Regions from separate parts of the Neobacillus sp. NRS-1170 genome, predicted to be linked through region 1. Evidence: riboswitches for the same ligand, from Rfam matches in the RefSeq annotation. Region 1 holds a riboswitch; each other region holds the start of a gene.
What was found. A riboswitch is a leader RNA that binds a small molecule or an ion and turns the genes downstream of it on or off. The one in region 1 is predicted to bind S-adenosylmethionine.
Positions count from the first base shown of each region.

Region 2: another riboswitch for S-adenosylmethionine. It lies ahead of ACIFOT_RS25315 (peptide-methionine (S)-S-oxide reductase); the one in region 1 lies ahead of ACIFOT_RS04255 (YezD family protein).
Region 3: another riboswitch for S-adenosylmethionine. It lies ahead of ACIFOT_RS14260 (O-acetylhomoserine aminocarboxypropyltransferase/cysteine synthase family protein); the one in region 1 lies ahead of ACIFOT_RS04255 (YezD family protein).
Region 4: another riboswitch for S-adenosylmethionine. It lies ahead of metK (methionine adenosyltransferase); the one in region 1 lies ahead of ACIFOT_RS04255 (YezD family protein).

Region 1 covers NZ_JBITPF010000011.1:130,812-133,013, forward strand. Annotated here, with positions in the region: gene ACIFOT_RS04245 (inorganic phosphate transporter) at 1-223, opposite strand, end outside; gene ACIFOT_RS04250 (phosphoadenylyl-sulfate reductase) at 198-914, opposite strand; gene ACIFOT_RS04255 (YezD family protein) at 996-1,106, opposite strand; SAM riboswitch class I at 1,220-1,320, opposite strand; gene ACIFOT_RS04260 (MBL fold metallo-hydrolase) at 1,486-2,202, shown strand, end outside.
Region 2 covers NZ_JBITPF010000069.1:5,909-8,110, forward strand. Annotated here, with positions in the region: gene ACIFOT_RS25305 (MMPL family transporter) at 1-134, opposite strand, end outside; gene ACIFOT_RS25310 (TetR/AcrR family transcriptional regulator) at 318-848, opposite strand; gene ACIFOT_RS25315 (peptide-methionine (S)-S-oxide reductase) at 871-1,224, opposite strand; SAM riboswitch class I at 1,316-1,431, opposite strand; gene ACIFOT_RS25320 (electron transfer flavoprotein subunit alpha/FixB family protein) at 1,549-2,202, opposite strand, start outside.
Region 3 covers NZ_JBITPF010000030.1:45,832-48,033, reverse strand. Annotated here, with positions in the region: gene ACIFOT_RS14270 (nuclease-related domain-containing protein) at 1-38, opposite strand, end outside; gene ACIFOT_RS14265 (hypothetical protein) at 240-572, shown strand; SAM riboswitch class I at 652-758, shown strand; gene ACIFOT_RS14260 (O-acetylhomoserine aminocarboxypropyltransferase/cysteine synthase family protein) at 816-2,132, shown strand.
Region 4 covers NZ_JBITPF010000047.1:31,601-33,802, reverse strand. Annotated here, with positions in the region: gene pckA (phosphoenolpyruvate carboxykinase (ATP)) at 1-188, opposite strand, end outside; SAM riboswitch class I at 453-582, shown strand; gene metK (methionine adenosyltransferase) at 850-2,049, shown strand.

The sequences.
Region 1 (2,202 bases):
TTTTGACAACCTCTCCACCACCAAGCCAGGCACCTAGAAAGACTACTATTCCACAAAGGAACAAGGCCACTTGTTTTTTGATTACTCCGGCACCATAGGAAATTCCCATTGAGGCGGCTGCCCCGCTGGCTCCAATATTTACGGCAAAGAATAATCCGATGGTAACAGCAATGATTGTAAGCGTTAGAACCCCCTCCTTACGATGAGTGCAAACCGCACTCAGTCTTGCTGCTTCCGGTCCAGCGTCCTTCACGAGAATCACCATTAGAGCTTACAGGCTGAGTACAAGGAAAACATCCAATACTTGGATAATTTCGATCGTGCAATTCGTTATAAGGAAGGTCTTTCTCGCGGATATAGGACCAGACTTCATCCCATGTCCAGTGAATCAATGGACAAATTTTAATATTTTCAAATTTGTCATCCTTGTTAAGAAATTGAGTATTCTGCCTTGTTGGTGACTGCTCGCGGCGAAGCCCCGAGATCCAAGCTTCCTTCTGGGTCAGCGTTTCCCTTAACGGAATTACTTTTCGAATTTGACAGCATTGGTTTGGATCCCGTTTCCATAAAGCTGATCCATATTGGGCAGATTGTTCATCCAATGTAAGTGCCGGCTGTTTCTTTTCAATTTTCAATGTAGGGAAACGGGCTTGGATTTTATCAATGACATCATAGGTTTCCAAAAAATGCAGCCCTGTGTCTAAAAAAACAATATGGGCATCTGGTTTCACCTGGTGAATCAAATCAATTAATACAATTGCTTCCGCACCAAAACTGGATGCATAAACAATTTTCTCTTCTTGATAATTGTTATAGGCCCACTTTAGAACGCCAAGAGCACCCTTGGTTTCATCTTCTATAGAAAACGAATCTGAAATTTGATTCCAATTTTCATAAGTTACTGAACTCGTCATTTCTTATTAGCCTCCTCTCAGTCTATAAAAAAAGCAGTCTTCCATCAGAATTTTGGTGAAGACCGCCTCTAGTTTTTCTAGTCAGCGTGTTTTATTCGATTGAATACGAACCTTTTCATTTTTCTCAATTTGTATTACCTTGCCATCTTGAACCACTAGGGTGATGGATCCGAATTTTAATGTGCCAAGCATTTGCTCAAGGTGTGAAGCAATTTCTTGCCATTCTGATGGTTTCAGATAATTCGCCCCCCTTTTCACAAAAACGCCTCTCCCATTAAGGAAAGGCGTCTTCAATTATGTAAAACACCTTATCTCCCAAAATGAGCACATTTTGCTGGAATTGGCACCTTTCTTCGTAGGTTGCCGGGCTTCAACGGGCCAGTCCCTCAGCCGCTCTAGATAAGCGATATTTAGTTGATGTCATTAATCCTACTATACCAATAGGGATTCGTCAATATAAATGATTAAAATATTTTAACAATTTATTTTGTTTAAATAACTGTGATTAGAATAAATGAAGTATGCTGGGAAAAAACTACTTTCAAACCATTTAATGATAAGGAGATTCCCAATGGATAAAGAACTATCGTATGGAGATGATTATAAATTTATTCCCGCCACTTCTATAAGCAGCGGTGTTGGGATTAATGTATTACCAGATTTGTATTGTCACACCATTCAGATTGTCAATATTTGCATAGTTGGTAACCCTGATTCAGGGGCATTTTTATTGGTTGATGCAGGTATGCCTGGATCTGCCGATGAAATTATCTCGGCAACGGAGGAGCGTTTTGGTACTGGCTGCAGGCCGCAAGCGATTATTTTAACACACGGACATTTTGACCATGTGGGTGCGATTATTGAGTTAGTCAATCATTGGAGAGTCCCAGTTTATGCACATGAAATGGAATTACCTTATTTAACAGGTAAAGAAAGCTATCCAGAACCAGATCCGACTGTAGAAGGCGGAATGGTGGCGAAGATGTCTCCTATATTTCCAAATGAGCCAATCAATCTTGGAACGAGAGTTGAAAAACTCCCTTCTGATGGAAGCGTCCCACATTTGCCTGGATTCCGCTGGATCCATACACCAGGACATACTCCTGGTCATGTTTCCTTTTTCAGAGAGGAAGACCGCGCTTTAATTGCCGGTGATGCTTTTATTAATGTAAAACAGGATTCGTTGTATAAGGTCATTACTCAGGAACAAGGTATAAATGGGCCCCCGAGATACTTTACAACCGATTGGCAGGCAGCCTGGGAATCAGTTAAAAAATTGGAAGCATTG
Region 2 (2,202 bases), on a different contig from region 1:
CTTTCATTCCCCGTTCCTTGCTGTCCTTTTTGCCGCAGTATGGCATTGATGTCGGGCTGAATGACTGTAAGCACTATTGTAGCAATCAGCCATAAAGCAAATATAGCCCAACGGCCTTTTATGATTGATCTCACCCTACTTGTTCCCTCCTATTTTGAATAAAATGTTTATTTTTCCTGTTGGTCTTCTTTCAGAAAAAACAAAACATCATCGATTTCCCTCTTCACATTAGTCACTATAGCAAGGGATTAGGAAGGGTTCAAAAACCAAAATGGAACGAGTGCATCAAAATAATACATTATTATCATTTTGTATTATTACAACATTACCTGGTTGAAGATTTCGAATAGCTCTTCTTTCTTATAATTATATTCTTTACTAACCCAATTCTGTAAAATGGTTATAAAGGAAGTGGCATATAAATCACACATGACCTCAGGATACTTCGATTGATTGATTTTTGTGGAAATCGGATCATTCTCTGTTTTTGAATGTTCACGTAAAATATCACTGGCAGTTTTAACCATGCTTTTGAAAAATATATGCCCATCCGATCCCAATAACGTATTTTCAAATAACACAAAATGTTCATCTACATAATCGACTAATAATCTAAACGTGTCAGTATTACACTCCTTATTTAATTTAATAATCTCTTCAGATAAATGATAAATAAAATCTCTTAGCAAGCTATATTTATCTTCATAATAACGATAAAAAGACGTGCGATGAATTAACGCATCATCACATATATCTTGAATCGTGATATGTGAGAATCGTTTTGTTTGTAAAACACGCATAAAACTTTGTATGATTTGGCGCCGTGTGCGCTCAGTCGTATAGTTCATAGTACACATCCCTATCATGAATTCAAAAGCTAATATGCTCCCATACTGGAGTAATTTCTGTAATAATTTCATTATTTAATATATGTTGCAGCTCGTTTTTCTTTTGCTTAGCTACTGTAACTTGATGAAGATCAGAAAAGAAAATGAAGGATTGATTTTTATATAGCTGACCTTCTCTTGCTGTTGGGTCATGTAAATCAAAAAACAATTCTACAAGTTCATCATAAGATACTTTCCACGGATTAAACCATATTTCAACAATCTTTACATTTGAGTCTTTTAGATATCCAGTTCGAACCTTTTCAATCCCACGATTTCCTGTAATAAATGCTTTTTGACTAAAAAATTCGCTTGCACCAAACACTGCTCTTTCCATTTAATATCGCTCCTTCAGAGCGATAAGCCTTCTTTCCATTCAAAAAACCTCTCTTTGATTAAAAGAGAGGTTGGTATGATGAAATACTTTCCTCTCATCTTTCAAAGGTTATCACCTTTGCAGGAATTAGCACCGTTTCAAGTCAATATTTTGACTGATGGTTGCCGGGTTTCATAGGGCCTGTCCCTCTACCACTCTGGATAAGAAGTTTATCGCTATTTATTTTTAATAACAATAACACCAGCTTAACTGAAATTCAAGTATTAAATAAAAAAACAAAGGTGGGACCTAACTAACCCCACCTTTCTGTTTTACAAAATTACTTCATCCTTCGCTGGTGCTGCTTACCTTTTCTCTAGATAAAGCATTTTGAAACTGTTCGATTAGTATAGGAACGATTTCAAAGGCATCGCCAACAATTCCATAATGACAGTTTTGAAAAATAGGGGCTTCTTTGTCCTTATTAATGGCAATTATTAAACCGGAATTTTTCATTCCCACAATATGTTGAATCGCACCAGAAATTCCAATCGCAAAATAGATTTTTGGCGTCACTGTCACACCAGTTTGCCCTACTTGATGTGCGTGTTCGATCCAACCTGCTTCCACCACATCTCGGCTGGCACCAACCGCTCCTCCGACGGTTTTCGCCAATTGGTGGATTAACTGAAATCCCTCGAAGCTCCCTAATCCTTTCCCGCCGGCAACAATGATGTCCGCCTCGTCGATTCTAACTTTCTTTACCGTTTCCTTGACTATTTCCAAGACTTTTGTCCGAATATCTTCTTCCTTTAGGGATATTGTTTCTTCAACAATCTTCCCTGTTCTCCCTGCTTGCGGGGTCAGCGCCTTCATGACTTTGGCGCGAACCGTCGCCATTTGCGGCCGATACTTTTTACATAAAATGGTCGCCATAATATTTCCGCCAAAAGCCGGTCTGCTCGCCAATAGTAACCCCGTTTCCTCTTCCACATCCAG
Region 3 (2,202 bases), on a different contig from region 1:
CTTAATTCCAATGGCTCAATACGAGGTTTGAAAGCCATGATCCACATCCTTTCCTACTTTAAATTTTATAAAAATATCACCCATCCTTAACAACAAACATTTGAACAATTTATAACAATTCCACCAATTTCGACACTTACCTCCGCTGACCCCCGCAATAACTGTCGAGCATTATTAAAAGGATAATAGCGCCCCATGATGAATAGTAATAGTAAAAGCATGGGACCGGAGTGGTGAAAATGATAGAGGCTTTAAATAATTTTCTAACAAAGGTAAGAGAACAAAGGCATATCCTTCCATTGATAGAAAACGTGGACCTTCGAGTGAACATAAATACCAATCAACAGTGCATTCAACTAGTAATAAAAAATGGAACCATTTTTACTCTTCAAAATCAACCAGCTAAATACGAAATTAGCGGCAATCTAAATGAAATAACACAACTCCTCGAGGGTAAGAAAAGGTTACGAACTCTAAAGCTCAGCATATCAGCGCCTTTAAGAACGACCTTGCTGCTCGAATCCCTTTTTTACCTCACAAAAGCACAGGAAGATTTTGCAAAAATAATTTAATCATAGGTGTTGACTCGGAATTAGACATCATGTATGCTGAATTTAGAATATTCTACCAATAAATCAGTCAAATAAAGTAATCTTATCTAGAGAGGCGGAGGGACTGGCCCGATGATGCCCGGCAACCGGTTGGACAACCAAGGTGCTAATTCCAGCGGAGCAGAAAAAGGCTTCGGAAGATAAGAAGAGAGACCCCCTCTTCTTATTGAAGCGGGGGTATTTATTTTAAAAGGAGTGGGAGTAATGGCTGAAAATCAAAAAAAGTATCGGTTTGAAACATTAAGTGTTCATGGCGGATTATCACCAGATCCCGTGACAGGAGCACGCGCAGTTCCAATCTACCAAAACAATGCCTATCAATTTAAAAACACAGAACATGCAGCAAACCTGTTTAGCTTAGCAGAACCAGGTTACATATATACCCGAATTCATAATCCAACCACGACCGTATTTGAAGAACGTGTTGCCCTTCTAGAAGGAGGCGTCGGCGCCCTGGCAGTCGCTAGCGGGATGGCTGCCATCACACTCGCAATCCTAAATATTGCCGAAGCAGGCGATGAAATTGTTGCAGCTTCCAATCTCTATGGCGGAACCTATAATTTATTTGCGGTTACTCTCCCTAAATACGGGATTAAAGTAAAATTCGTAGATGCAGATAATCCGGAAAACTTCCGCACGGCTATTACCCAAAAAACAAAAGCAGTCTTTGCTGAAACAATTGGTAATCCAAGCTTGCGAGTTCTTGATATTGAAAAAATTGCCGAGATTGCTCACGAGGCCGGAGTCCCATTAATTGTTGACAATACCTTTGCAACACCTTACCTTTGCAGACCAATTGAACATGGTGCAGATATTGTGGTACACTCCGCAACCAAGTGGCTCCTAGGGAATGGCACCACGACAGGCGGCATCATTGTTGATGGCGGCAAGTTTGATTGGAATTCGTCTAAATTCCCTGGCTTTACTACTCCAGATGCAAGCTATCATGATCTTATCTATGCAGAGGCACTAGGGGCCGCAGCATATATTATCAAAGCGCGAGTCCAGCTCCTTCGTGACCTTGGACCAGCCTTAAGTCCACAAAATGCTTTCTTGTTTACACTTGGTCTTGAAACACTGCATGTTCGCATGAAAGAGCATATCGCCAATACAAACCAAGTCGTTGAATATTTATTAAATCACCCTTCCGTAGAGTGGGTTTCCTATCCAGGGCATACAACACATCCTGATCACGACTTAGCAAAAAAATATTTGCCAAAAGGTGCAGGATCTATGGTTATTTTCGGAATTAAGGGTGGAAAAGCAGCAGGAGCGAAGCTTATTGATTCCCTTTCTTTATGGGCTCATGTTGCCAATGTTGGGGATGCAAAAAGCTTAATCATTCATCCGGCTAGTACTACTCATCAGCAGTTAGATTCTGAAGGCCTTAAGGCAGCAGGAGTATCAGAAGATTTAATCCGCCTATCAATTGGTATCGAGAACGTCGAGGATTTGATTGAAGATCTAGAATCCGCGATTGAGTCTGCAACAGGCTTAACTTCGTTAAAAGCAAATGTTTAATATTTCCTAAATTCTTTTTTTAAAAAATTTCATTGACACTCCTTTTTATCCGTGGTACGATAATTTTCGT
Region 4 (2,202 bases), on a different contig from region 1:
ATAAATTTATCTTGCGGTGAACGTCCTGTATACTTGCCTGTGGAAACACGAACTGCACCAGTTGAAGTTAAGGATCCTTCATTTCGGTTTAGAATTTTTTCAACTAACTGAGGAACTGATAATTGAACTTGGACATTATTTTCTTTAAGTAATTGCTTTAATTCATTGGGAATATGAACAGAATTCATTTTTAATTAACCATCCTTTTTATTTAATTTAAAATGGCGATTATTATATCGATTAGTATAACACATTTATAAAATTAGTCTATACTATTTAATTATTTCAAGTTGTATTTTATACATTATTCAGGGAATAAGCAAAAAGAAAATATTTATATCATGAAATTAAAATATTTTTATATTTATAGCCATTTGCATGGTAAAAGTTTCATAAATATCGATTGACACCCTTCAATATTGTAGGGTATGATTTTAATTTGAACGGATACTCTCTTATCCCGAGCTGGTGGAGGGACAGGCCCTATGAAACCCAGCAACCTGCAAACGAAGAATGGTTTTGTTTTATTTTTCGGGCAAAGGTGCTAAACCTGAGGCAAGGCTTGACCTTGAACGATAAGAGTGAAAGGCACGCAAACATTTGCACTCAACCTTTCCTCATGCGATGGAAAGGTTTTTTGTTTTTCGTGCTACATAATCGCTTTTTGTTTATCCCATCGTGAGAATCTTCAGCCGGGTTTATTATTAATACTGTGTTTATTAATAAAATACCCGTGTTTATTTCATACTACTAAGGGAATGAGTTCCGTATCAACCCGAGGTTAAACTAACAAGGTAACATAACCCCACACATAACCTCACTTTATTCAATAATATAGGAGGAATTCAGATGTCAACAAAACGTCGTTTGTTCACTTCTGAATCAGTAACTGAAGGTCATCCTGACAAGATCTGTGACCAAATTTCTGATTCCATTTTAGATGCTATTTTAGCAAAGGATGCTAATGCCCGTGTTGCGGCTGAAACTTCCGTAACAACAGGCTTAGTACTTGTAGCTGGGGAAATCACCACTTCTACTTATGTGGATATTCCAAAAATTGTTCGCGAAACAGTTAGGGAAATTGGTTACACTCGTGCAAAGTACGGCTTTGATGCGGAAACTTGTGCCGTATTAACATCGATTGATGAACAGTCTCCAGACATTGCAATGGGGGTTGACCAAGCGCTGGAAGCTCGTGAAGGACTAATGTCTGATGAGCAAATCGAAGCAATTGGTGCAGGGGACCAAGGTTTAATGTTTGGCTTTGCATGTAATGAAACAAAAGAGTTAATGCCTCTTCCAATTTCACTTGCTCATAAGCTGTCACGCCGTTTAACAGAAGTTCGTAAAGAGGAGCTTTTACCTTATCTACGTCCTGACGGTAAAACACAAGTTACCGTTGAATATGATGAGAACGATAAACCAGTTCGCATAGATACAATTGTTATTTCGACGCAGCATCACCCAGAAGTTTCGCTCGAGCAGATCCAGCGAAACCTTAAAGAATATGTGATTAATCCAGTTGTTCCCAATGAACTAATTGATGAAAATACTAAATACTTTATTAACCCGACTGGCCGTTTTGTTATCGGCGGACCACAAGGGGATGCAGGCTTGACAGGACGCAAAATCATTGTTGATACTTACGGCGGTTATGCTCGTCATGGCGGCGGTGCTTTCTCTGGTAAGGATCCAACAAAAGTTGACCGTTCTGCCGCTTATGCAGCACGTTATGTAGCAAAAAATATCGTTGCAGCAGGTCTTGCTGATAAGGTTGAAGTACAGCTTGCTTATGCAATCGGTGTAGCAAGACCAGTTTCCATTTCTGTGGATACTTTTGGCACAGGTAAAGTAAGCGAAGATGTTTTAGTTGATCTTGTAGATGCAAACTTTGACCTTCGCCCAGCTGGCATTATCAACATGCTCGGACTTCGCCGCCCAATTTATAAGCAAACAGCTGCTTATGGACACTTTGGCCGTACAGATGTTGATCTTCCTTGGGAGCGTACTGATAAAGCTCAAACATTACGTGAGCAAGCAAATCTATAATTAGTCTGATAAGGAGTTGCATATATATGTAACTCCTTTTATTTATTAGAGTCTATTTTAATATAGGGCGGGTTTAAGTAGGTCGAAAGAAGTGAAAAATGATTGTACTTGATTTTCCTCAAGTTCACAGTTCCATTTTAAAAAAAAAGTGGT